DNA from 2 places in the Peribacillus sp. NPDC055009 genome. Region 2 is predicted to be linked to the other one. Evidence: riboswitches for the same ligand, from Rfam matches in the RefSeq annotation. Region 2 holds a riboswitch; the other holds the start of a gene.
The links. A riboswitch is a leader RNA that binds a small molecule or an ion and turns the genes downstream of it on or off. The one in region 2 is predicted to bind S-adenosylmethionine.
Positions count from the first base shown of each region.

Region 1: it holds a riboswitch for S-adenosylmethionine, as region 2 does, so the genes downstream of both, mmuP (S-methylmethionine permease) here and ACWF5P_RS03885 (5-methyltetrahydropteroyltriglutamate--homocysteine S-methyltransferase) in region 2, are expected to answer to the same signal.

Region 1 covers NZ_JBSGVZ010000013.1:37,654-43,902, reverse strand. The annotation lists gene ACWF5P_RS18470 (ring-cleaving dioxygenase) at 1-305, shown strand, start outside; gene ACWF5P_RS18465 (ring-cleaving dioxygenase) at 330-1,277, shown strand; gene ACWF5P_RS18460 (alpha/beta hydrolase) at 1,277-1,885, shown strand; gene ACWF5P_RS18455 (flavin reductase) at 1,903-2,511, shown strand; SAM riboswitch class I at 2,736-2,838, shown strand; gene mmuP (S-methylmethionine permease) at 2,922-4,310, shown strand; gene mmuM (homocysteine S-methyltransferase) at 4,307-5,269, shown strand; gene ACWF5P_RS18440 (hypothetical protein) at 5,497-5,664, shown strand; gene ACWF5P_RS18435 (helix-turn-helix domain-containing protein) at 6,096-6,249, opposite strand, start outside.
Region 2 covers NZ_JBSGVZ010000002.1:24,685-30,933, reverse strand. The annotation lists gene ACWF5P_RS03895 (aldehyde dehydrogenase family protein) at 1-118, opposite strand, end outside; gene ACWF5P_RS03890 (LysR family transcriptional regulator) at 234-1,112, shown strand; gene ACWF5P_RS03885 (5-methyltetrahydropteroyltriglutamate--homocysteine S-methyltransferase) at 1,166-2,269, opposite strand; SAM riboswitch class I at 2,353-2,454, opposite strand; gene ACWF5P_RS03880 (SUMF1/EgtB/PvdO family nonheme iron enzyme) at 2,872-3,816, shown strand; gene ACWF5P_RS03875 (ABC transporter substrate-binding protein) at 3,831-4,841, shown strand; gene ACWF5P_RS03870 (ABC transporter ATP-binding protein) at 4,942-5,718, shown strand; gene ACWF5P_RS03865 (ABC transporter permease) at 5,733-6,249, shown strand, end outside.

The DNA of each region.
Region 1 (6,249 bases), on a different contig from region 2:
GGGGTGGAGTACACCATGTTGCCTTTCGGGTGGATAATGAAGAAGAACTTAGAAAATGGATAGAAAAAATTAGTGAATCAAAATTCGTGAACTCTGGATATGTGGACCGCTTTTATTTTCGTTCACTTTATTTTAGGGAGCCGAATGGAATATTATTTGAACTAGCTACTGATGGACCTGGATTTGCAGTTGATGAAGCAGAGCAGCACCTAGGTGAGAACCTTGCCCTGCCGCCATTTTTAGAATCAAAAAGAAAAGATATTGAATCGAATTTAAAACCACTGAATACAAAATCAACTAATTAATCAAGGGGAAAGGAAGGAATCGGCATGCAAAAGCAAAATGCAGGAATACATCATATAACCGCAATTGTAGGCAATCCTCAAGAGAATGTGGATTTTTATGCTGGAGTGCTGGGAATGCGTATGGTGAAGAAAACCGTTAATTTTGATGATCCAGGCACCTATCATTTATATTTCGGAGATGAATCAGGTTCACCGGGCACTATCATCACTTTCTTTCCTTGGCCTGGGGCATACCGAGGGACAATTGGCTCCGGACAAGTGGGGATAACAACATATGCCATTCCGGAAGGTTCATTGGGCTTCTGGGAAACGCGCTTGGGTAAATTTAATATTGACTTTGAAAAGATCTCACGCTTCGGCGAGGATTATCTGGGATTTCAGGACCCACATGGATTGCAACTTGAACTGGTTGAGCGTAAAGAAGGTAAAAATAGCGAGTGGTCATTCGGCGGTGTACCAGCTGATAAGGCAATCAAGGGATTCGGCGGTGCTGTATTATTGACGTCTAAACCGATCAAAACGATGGAACTTTTAGAGGAAGTGATGGGTTTGCAAAAGATGGGGGAAGAGGGCGATTTCATTCGCTTCAAATCCACATCGGACATCGGAAATTTGATAGATGTTAAAAAAACGGTTTTGCCAAATGGGAAAATCGGAGTGGGAACTGTTCATCATCTTGCATGGCGTGCAAGCGATAATGAAGATCATAAAGAATGGAGGGAACATATCGCAAACCATGGCTATGGCGTGACACCCTTTAAAGACCGCCAATACTTCGATGCCATTTATTTCAGGGAAGATGGAGGCATACTCTTTGAAGTTGCCACAGATCCACCTGGCTTTGCTCATGATGAAACGAAGGAAACGATGGGTAGTAAATTAATGCTGCCGCCATGGTTTGAGGAAAAAAGGGAAATTATGGAGAAAACGTTACTGCCGGCAGTGCCGAGGGTACTAGAGGAGGATAAATGATGAAGCATATTTTTCAAAAAGGAAGTAATCCAGATGCACCGTTGCTTTTGCTTTTACATGGCACTGGAGGAACGGAAACGGATCTTTTGCCATTATCGGAGATGGTTTCACCGGGATCATCCGTACTCAGCGTACGGGGAAATGTACTTGAAAACGGAATGCCCCGTTATTTCCGCCGGCTGGCTGAAGGAGTTTTTGATGAAGAAGATTTGATTTTCCGTACGAAGGAGCTTTATGACTTCTTGGAATCAGCGTCCGGACAATATGACTTCGATCGTGACAGAGTGGTGGCATTAGGTTATTCTAATGGTGCAAACATAGCAGCAAGTTTGATGTTCCATTTCGAAGGGGCATTAAAAGGAGCGATTCTTCATCATCCAATGGTGCCTAGACGCGGGATTGCTTTGCCGTCCCTATCGGATATACCTGTATTCATTGCTGCAGGTAAAAACGATCCGATATGCCCCGCAGCAGAAACTGATGAACTTAATCGGATTTTACTGCAAGCGGGTGCTGCGGTGGACGTTCACTGGGAAAATTACGGTCATCAGTTAACACGTTCAGAGGTTGATGCAGCAAGTTCATGGTTTCAAAAGAACTTTTTATAAGAATGAGAGGGATGAAGATGATTTCAGTAAATCCTGAAAGTCTTACAGAACGGGAAAATTATAAGTTTTTGACTGGAAGCATCATACCGAGACCAATAGCCCTGGTCACGACACAATCCGAAACCGGTACAATCAATATAGCGCCGTTCAGTTTTTTTAACATAGTCAGTTCCAATCCTCCGATGATTTCCATTTCTGTTCAACGGAAAGAAGGAGTTTTGAAGGACACGGCCCGAAATGCAATTCAAACAGGTGAATTCGTTGTTCATATCACTGATGAAGACAATGTTGCTGATGCAAATCGAACGGCCAAGGAACTCCCGTCTGACGAAAGTGAATTGGGTCTTACCAATTTCACTCAGGCTGTTAGTGATAAGGTGTCGGTACCAGGATTGCAAGAAGCGAAGGTACGCTTTGAATGCACATTGGAGCATGCGATACCTTTGGCAGGTTCCAAGAATAAACCTGGTTGTGATTTATTGATAGGGAAAATAGTCTGCTATCATATAGAGCAGGAGATTTACCATAATGGCCGAATTGACCAGAAGGGGCTAAAACCAGTAGCAAGATTAGCGGGTCATACTTATACAAAACTAGGAGAATTATTTGAAATTGAAAGACCTTAAGGAATATAAGAAAAATGGCGTCATCTTTTAAGGTGTCGTCATTTTTTAAAAATTATTCCCGGTTAGCATTATTTACAATTCTATAATGTAAGCGACTGTTCCAAAAACAAGTTCATATCTATGCCAAAGGTGCGTTGATCGTTTGGATTTTAAAGGAAGTCTTTACAAACCGAAACAAAACTTGACAATTTTTTCATAGATTGATAAAGTTATAAAAAAATAATTTCTTATCCAGAGAGGTGGAGGGACTGGCCCTATGAAACCTCAGCAACAGGTCTGCAATGACACTGTGCTAATTCCAGGGGGTGAAACCTTGATAGATAAGACCGTACGTGTTTATTTGTCAGTAACGCACTCTTTTTTAGAGTGCGTTTTCGTTTTTTCTGGATGCAAGATAAAGGAGAGTAAGAATGGAGAACAAAAGGAAGCATGATTTTCAAAGGAAAATGCAGGCACGGCATATAATAATGCTATCGCTTGGCGGGGTGATTGGAACAGGTTTATTCTTAAGTTCGGGTTATACGATTCAACAGGCAGGCCCGTTTGGCACCATCCTTTCGTATCTGATTGGGGCATTAGTGGTTTATCTAGTCATGCTATGTCTAGGGGAACTGGCAGTACATATGCCCGAGACAGGTGCGTTTCATAGCTACTCAGCTAAATACATAGGTCCTGGGACAGGGTATACAGTAGCCTGGTTGTATTGGCTAACTTGGACAGTTGCACTTGGTTCGGAATTCACGGCTGCAGGATTGTTGATGCAGAGATGGTTTCCATCAATCAATGTCTGGATATGGAGTGCACTATTTGCCATATTGGTTTTGGCATTAAATGCGTGGACCGTTAAATTTTTCGCTGAATCCGAATTCTGGTTTGCGTCTATAAAGGTATTTGCCATTGTGATTTTCATTATTTTGGGAGCAGCGGCAATGCTAGGTTTCATTCCAATAATTCATTCACAATCCGCTCCGTTATTCTCCAATTTTACAAGTGAAGGTTTATTTCCGAATGGTGCTTTTGCCATTATAATGACGATGCTTGCGGTGAATTTCGCATTCTCTGGAACTGAATTAATTGGAATTGCAGCTGGAGAAACTGTGAATCCAGAAAAAACGATACCAAAGGCAATCCGTATGACATTATGGAGATTGATTATCTTTTTTGTAGGAACCATCGTTGTATTATCCGCATTATTGCCTATTTCGGATGCAAGCGTATTAGAAAGCCCCTTTGTGGCAGTTCTTGAACGGATTGGTGTGCCATATGCAGCGGATATTATGAACTTTGTTATATTAACTGCCATTTTGTCTGCTGCAAACTCAGGACTGTATGCGGCATCCAGAATGCTTTGGTCACTTGCAGATAAGGAAACTATATCACCAATATTTGCAAAATTGACAAAACGGGGAGTTCCGATAAATGCAGTCCTTTTCAGTATGTTGGGCGGCTGCTTAGCCCTGTTTTCGAGTATTATTGCACCGGATACTGTTTACATAGTGCTTGTATCCATTTCTGGACTAGCCGTTGTTGTAGTTTGGATGAGTATTAGCATGTCGCAATTTCTATTTCGCAGACGATATATAAACGAAGGAAATTCAGTTAATGACTTAGCTTATCGAACGCCATTATATCCACTCGTACCAATCGTTTCTTTTATGCTATGCCTAGCTTCTTGCATAGGAATTGCATTTGATCCTACACAACGAATTGCACTATATTGTGGCATTCCATTTATTTTGTTTTGCTATGGAAGTTATTATCTGACACAAAACCATAAAGAAAAGAGGAGTAGATCATGAACATTAAAACTAACCCAATTGACGCTATTTTACGAGATCATTCAGTCATGATTTTAGACGGAGCTTTAGCTACAGAGCTAGAGAGGCATGGATGTGATTTGGACGACCCGCTCTGGTCTGCACGTGTATTACTTGAAAATCCAGAAGTGATTTATCAAGTGCATTCTGACTATTTTCGTGCTGGAGCGGATTGTGCGATTACGGCTAGCTACCAAGCCACTGTTGAAGGTTTCGCCCTCCGCGGAATACAAGAAAAAGAGGCTTTGGAGCTAATCAGGAAAACGGTTTTACTCGCAAGAAAAGCAAGAGATGATTTTTGGAAGGAAGAAAATCAAACGCTTAGGCCTAAGCCATTGGTTGCTGCATCTGTTGGGCCTTATGGGGCTTATCTTGCAGATGGTTCAGAGTATGTAGGAAACTATGGTGTTTCGGATGAAACTTTAATTGCATTCCATAGCTCACGAATATCAGCGTTGATTGAAGCTGGAGCTGACCTTTTAGCATTTGAAACGATTCCTTCCCTGCAAGAAGCAAAAGTATTATATTCATTATTGAAGGATTATCCAGAAGTGTATGCTTGGCTATCCTTTTCATTGAAAAATGAAAAAGCGATAAGTGATGGTACTTCACTCGAGGAGTGTACAAGATTGTTTGGGGACAGTGAGCAAATTGCAGCAATTGGCATCAACTGTGCGCCAGTTTCAAGTATCACGGAAGCCATCCAGGTGCTGCGTGCAAACACGGATAAACCAATCATTGTTTATCCGAATTCAGGTGAAACATATAATCCGGAAACTAAAACATGGCATGGGCAAGAATCATGTAACAGGCTCGACCTGAAATCTGAAGAATGGCAACATGCAGGGGCGCGTTTAATTGGAGGATGCTGCAGAACGGCACCACATCATATTGAAGACATTTCAAGAAAGTGGCGACCTTCCGTGGTGGTATCCTCCTAGCCCTTGTACTGTTTTAAAGTATGTATGATATAGACCCTAACTAAAGGAACAGGAAGCGTCATAATCGGGCGGTTCCTGTTCTTTTTGAATTCATTATTTTCGAGTTATCATATCTCTTAGGCTGAAAAAGAAACCGCTTCAAAAACAGGAATAGGAGAAATTAAATCATAATATTTGTGTGCTTGGGAAAACTAAACAAACAATGAATAGAAAGGAGAGAAATGAGTATGAGCCGTGGTAAAAATTTTAATCACAAAGAAAAAGGCCATCCGGGAAATTTACCTAATAATAGAATTAGCGAAGAGAAGGAACACAGCCGGCAGTATGAACAAATCGAGGATATTGTCACACATGAAGCTTTTAAAAATCGGGAAAAAGAAGACGAGATGCCTTAAATATTTCATGTATATACGGGGGGAAAACCATGAGCTTTTGCTATGGTTTTTTCTTTCATTACTAATAAATCAGGAGGGGAACAGATATCTATCATACCTTGTTGGAAAAGGAAGTAAGCTAAATAATAAGCCGACTTTCTTCTATATAAATAATAAAACTTAAATTTCTCAGCTTGGCGCATCACGCATCATTAGTATTAGTCTTAAGTCACTAAGAAGGAAGTATAACCTGCATTGTCATCCAGAAATAATTAAGGGTAACGTCTAAAAAGGGCGAACTTAATTAATCGGAACCGGCTACCCTAACTGGTTAAAACCCTGGAATTTTTTACAGTTTTAGATATAAATCATGCCAGGTACATCGTGAATATTATAAGTACCTGATGAAGTACGGTTCGTTCCCCATATACAAGTCTTAAGCCCAATTTCTGCTATGTTTCATTTTGTTTATCGCGATTTATTTCCACTTCTCGTTTTGCTCTAATAAAAGCGATAAATTGAATCGTCTCCTCTTCAGAAAGAGAGATTCCATCAACGGCTAGCTCCATATTTGGTAAATCCGTTAATTCCATGACTTGAGGTGAC
Region 2 (6,249 bases):
TCACATTTGAAATCACGGCATTATTGTATGGGTTTAAAATATTATATCTGCGTTGACTTGAGCCTTCCATCCATTCCCCATTGATGAAGCTTTTGTTTAGATCCTTGAATTTCTCCATTTTGAACACCCCTTTATATTGTAAACAAATATATTTTACTGCTGTTTGTATCATATTTAAAATATCTATATAATTAAGTTTATATACGCTTTACATATATATTAGAGGTGCCAAAATGGATATTAGACAATTACGATATTTTCTTATTCTTGCAGAAGAAGGCCAGGTTTCCCGTGCAGCAAAAAAATTGAATATGTCACAGCCGCCATTAAGCCAGCAGCTCCGCCTTATGGAAGAAGAATTAGGGACTACTTTACTTGAGCGAAAAAGGAATGGTAAAAGTATGGAATTGACCGAAGCTGGGAGGGTACTTTACGAGAAGGCTAAGAATATGCTGCAATATTTCGAGGACTCCTTGCTCGAAGTGAAGGAAACGGGTGAGGGAATTAAAGGTACCCTTTCAGTAGGTTCCGTACTTGCCTATATGTCTTATTTACCTGATAAAATTAATGATTTTAAGAAAAAATATCCTTCCGTTTCCTTTAAAATATTCGCAGGAGATCCATATGAAATAAGTAATTATTTGGAGAATCAGGATATTGAACTTGCTATTGTTCATTTACCTGTCGAGATGAAGGGTCTTTCCATTTTGAACATAGGACAAGTGCCGAATGTTTTTGTTGTACCTGAGGTTTGGGACAGTTTCACTTCAAAGAGTAGGGTTCATTTAAAGGATATTGAAAATATCCCATTGCTTTTAGTGCATAGGGAAAAAGGACAAGGGATTTACGAAGAAATTATCGAGGAATTTAAAAAGCGGGAAATACAGCCAAATATTTTATGCGAATGCCATGATGTAAATGTTCTGCTCTCTCTGGTTTCAGCTGGAGTTGGGGCGAGTATTGTTCCGAAATCAGCTGTTTCACCTCATATTATAAAAGGAGTGAAAGTGTTGGATATTATCGATTCTTCAATTCAATCGAATATAGCTTTGGTTTTTAGACAAGATCGTTATCTTTCCAAAACGGCAAAACATTTTATTGAGCTGTTTTGAAGAAAAGCTAGGCCTGCCTAATGCCTAGCTTTTACGTTACATTTAAAGATGAATCATTCCCACACTTCTTTTGCTACATCAACGACGAATTTCAGCTTTTCCCATTGCTGTTCTTCGGTCAGCTTGTTGCCGTGATGGGTGGAGGCGAAGCCGCATTGAGGGCTTAAGCATAATTGTTCGAGAGCAACGAAGTTTGAAGCTTCCTTGATGCGTGCCTTAACTGCTTCCTTGTCTTCGATTTCTCCATTTTTTGAAGTGACGACACCCAGTACGACCTGTGCACCGCCATTTGGAATGTATTCCAATGGTTTGAAATCCCCTGAGCGTTGATCATCATATTCCAAGAAGAATCCATCCACTTTTTCCTTTGCCAATAAAGTTGGGGCGATACGGGCATAGCTTCCTTCAAACGCCCAAGTCGACTGATAGTTTCCGCGACATAGGTGGGTAGTGACGACAAGGTCTTCTGGTTTGCCTTCCAATGCTCCATTAATGACACGAAGTGCAAGATCAATTAACTGTTCCCTCGTATATTTTCCATCTTTGAACTGGAAATCTGGAGCTGAAAGTCTGGCAATATATACATCATCCAATTGAAGATAACGCACACCTGCTTCATAAAAGGCTTTCAAAGCATGCTGATACGCCTTGATGATATCATTTGCATAATCTTCAATATCAGGGTAGATGTCTTCATTATGAATACCTGCAGCAAATAACTGATTCGGACTGGGAATGGTTTGCTTAGCAACGGCACGACCGTTCACGATTTTGTTCAATTCAATGAAATCACTAATGAAGGGATGTTCAGGATTGAATGAAACCTTCCCGGTATTGCGAACGTTATATCTCTCTGTTTCCACACCATCGAATGTGAGACCTTTTTCAGTCACATATCCCTCGATGCCATTTAAATGTTCGAGGAAGTCAAAGTGCCACCATGTTCGTCTGAACTCGCCGTCCGTAACAGCCTCCAATCCAACTTCAATTTGTTTATCGACAATCCGTTTGATTTCTTCGGTTTCAATTTCACGAAGGCGCTCTGCTGAAAGGGTACCCTCCCTAAATTGCTTTCTGGCAATATGTAAACGTTCCGGTCTTAATAAACTTCCGACGTGATCGGCCCTGAATGGTGCTTTCGTTAATGTGATTGACATGTTGCATTCCTTCTTTCCTTTTAAAAATAAAAAACCTCTTCTTAAAAAATAAGAAGAGGTGTTGGCAACAAAGCTATATACTCTTCTTATCTTCAAGTTTTTACACTTCTGGAATTAGCACAGTACATGATCAGTCTGTTGCTGAGGCATCAAAGGGCCAGTCCCTCCACCTCTCTGGATAAGAGTTGTCTATTAAATTAATTATGACTATACAGGTAGTTTTTACAAAGGTCAAGCGCTGGAGGTTGAATATTTAGAATATACCGTTTATTACTCGGTTCCTGGCATGATCATTTTCTGTATTCGGCTTTTTATACCACTTTTTAGATAAGGTTTAGACGTGGTTTTTTAAAACAACGATTAGTAGGGAAGACTGAAAAAAATAAATAAAATAATTAAACCTACTTGATTAATGAGTATTTATGTTTTATTGTTAAATTGCATAAAGAAAAGAGAATAAAATTGGATTATCCAATTGGTCAACCAAAGGATACTGAATTGTTGTTCATTACAACATTTCTGTGTCCTTTTTTGTTCGAAAAAAATTGTGATAATACAGGCATAAGCAGTGCCTAGGAGAAGATTCATTGGAGAGTGGAAACATGAAAACAACAAATATGAAATCATGCTGTACTGTATTGAAAAGACGGAATTTTCTTTCAATTGAAACTGACCTTGATTCGATCCCGACAAACAAAAACGATTTCTATAATATGTCTTTGATACAAGCAGGTGAATTTTTACTAGGATCAAGTGATGAAGATAGTTCAAGAGAAGATGGTGAATATCCACCACGAACAGTAAAGATTGAGTCCTTTTACATGGACCGATACGCCGTAACAAATGAACAATTCTATTGTTTTATAAAGGATACCGGTTATGTAACAGATGCGGAGAAATATGGATGGTCTTTTGTTTTTAACTTGTTTGTCAACAAACGAATGGAACGGGATATGGTGGGGGCAGCCGAAAAAACACCTTGGTGGATAGCTGTTCGAAATGCTTGCTGGAAGCATCCGGAAGGGACGGATTCCTCAATCGTGAATCGCTTTCACCATCCGGTCGTCCATGTGTCATGGAATGATGCCAAAGCGTTTTGTAGATGGGCTGGAAAAAGACTTCCGACAGAAGCGGAATGGGAATATGCTGCTGCCAGTGGAGTGGTAAATCGTAAATATCCTTGGGGGGATGAGTTGCACCAAGGGGGAAAGCATCACTGTAATATTTGGCAAGGCAATTTTCCAAACGAAAATTTGGGAGAAGACGGATTTTTAGGAACGGCTCCTGTTGATACCTTTGAACCGAATGATTTTGGCCTTTATAACATGTCGGGGAATGTGTGGGAATGGTGCGAGGATACATTTTCAATTCAACATGGAAGTGAAGTCCTCGATCCCGATCCTTTTGCAAAACTGATAAAAGGCGGATCCTATCTATGCCATCGATCATATTGTAATCGTTATAGGATTTCAGCCCGTACTTATAATATGATTGACAGCTCTACAGGGCATATGGGTTTTAGATGTGTTGCCAACTTAAAAAAATAAGTGCCATAGGGGATATGAACATGAAAAATTTGAGGTCTTTATTGGTTGTTATTTCGATGTTAAACATTTTATTTATCGCTGGATGTTCCTCATCTCCTTCAGAAGATGCTGGTGCACCTAACAGTGACGTTATAAGGATGGCTATTGATACTGCAGCAGGTGGTTCACTTCAATTCAGGGCGGCAGAGATACAGGGATACTTCTCAAATTACGGCGTAGAAGCAAAGCTTACCAATTTTGCCATGGGAATTGACACGGTTAATGCTGTATTAACAGAACAAGCTGATACTGGAATAGCTGCAGATTACGCCTTGTTAAACTCGTTAGGTAAAGGGGATATGGTGATTTTAGGAACACTTACAAGAGGGAAAGAGGATTCCTCCAAGGAAACCCAGCTACTTGTTAAAGGGGATATTGAATCGGCAAGTGATTTAAAAGGGAAAAAGTTAGGAGTTTCAAAAGGAACTGTCTATGAATATGTGTGGGCTAAATACTTAGAAGCTAATAAAATCAATGAAAAAGATATCACATATGTTCCATACAGTACGCCTGACGAAGCGATTATTGGAATGAAAAAAGGCGATATTGATGCTGTTTGGGTTAGTGGTGCACTTACAGATACATTTAAGGAAATTGATGAAGTAAATCAACTTGATAATTTGGTTGGTGCAGGAGTGACGATTGATAGCTACCTTCTTGCAAAAAGATCATTTGTTGAAAAAAATCCAAAATCTCTTGAACATGCATTGAAAGCCTTATCTGAAGGAGTTGACTATGTGGATGGCCATAAAGGGGAAACTGCAAAACTGGCATTCGAACAGCTGAAAATACCAGAAGAAGATGCACTTAAGGATCTAGAAAGAACAAATTATGTTTTAGGATTTACAAAGGAAGATGCCGTTCACCTCGAGGATATGAGAGTATGGCTTGAAGAAAAAGGAATATTACAAGATTCGTATGAATTGAAAGAAAAATTAGCTCTTGAGCCATTAAAAAAAGCATTGCCTGAATCCGTCACTTACTAGAAAAATGCAGCCATATCTGTCGTTGATATTCTCGTTTATGACATGGTTCAGGATGTGCTGCATCAAAGTTTTTTCTGTCAATTAAAAGGAGTGAAGTGATATGAGTACAGTAATTGACGAAGTAATGAAGTCACCTATTGCGATTTCAATTTCCGATTTATCGAAATCCTTCAATGAAAATAGTCATTACGTCCTTGAGAATATAGATTTGACGATAAAAAGCGGTGAGTTCTTTATCTTACTTGGGCCAAGCGGATGCGGAAAGTCCACTTTATTGAGCATGATTGCTGGATTCATTGAAAAAACTTCCGGGAAACTTATCGTGGACCGAGAGGAGGTAAACAATACCGGAAGCAATCGAGGTGTTGTTTTCCAACAAGCAGATGCAGCTCTATTTCCATGGCTGACTGTTAAGGAAAATGTCGAATTCGGATTGAAAATGAAGAAAACACCTAAATCGAATCGTGAAGAGAAATCTTCTTATTTCATTGAACTTGTTGGCTTAAAGGGTCATGAAGGGAAGTTCCCTAAAGAGCTTTCTGGAGGGATGAAACAGCGCGTGCAATTAGCAAGGGTATTAGCTAATGATCCTGACATCTTATTAATGGATGAACCTTTCGGGGCACTCGATGCAATGACCCGAAGAACGATGCAAAAAGAATTGATTCGAATTTGGAAAGAAACAAATAAAACGGTCATCTTTGTAACACATGATATTCAGGAAGCATTATTACTAGGTAATCGCATTGGTGTCATGTCTGTTGGTCCATCCTCCCGAATTACGGATATATATGATATTCCCTTGCCATATCCAAGAATGTTCACCGATAAAGAATTCAATCTTTTTTATCAAAACATTCAAGCACATTTTGATTGATAGGAGATAAAAACATGAGTGTATTGGGACAGGAAATCATAAAAAAAGAGGCATCTCAACCTTGGAAAAAGAAGAAGGTTCCTGCCTTCTTTAAGAAATTAGTGAAAAGTGGAATGAGCGCCTGGGCTATCGTTCTTTTGATTTGGAGCATGGCTGCAAGCTTCTCTGACCCTCAATTTTTACCGAGTCCCCTAGCCGTTTGGCAAGGTGCCATCGATCTTAGTAAGGATGGTTCCCTGTTTTTATATATGTGGGTAAGTTTTTTAAGGGTCATTACAGGTTGGACGTTAGGTAATATCGTGGCAATCCCGATTGGGTTATTAGTAGGGCGCGTTCAGGTTATCCGAGCACTATTTGACCCCATAATCAATTTTGTTCGCTTTATCCCCCCCCTGGCATTTATTACGTTATTCATGCTTTGGTTTGGAATTGGTGAGCAATCGAAAATCTTTCTGATTATGTATGCAACTTTCTTTATTGTCGTAATCAATACAATGACTGGTGTATTGGCGATAGAAGAAGATAAACTTC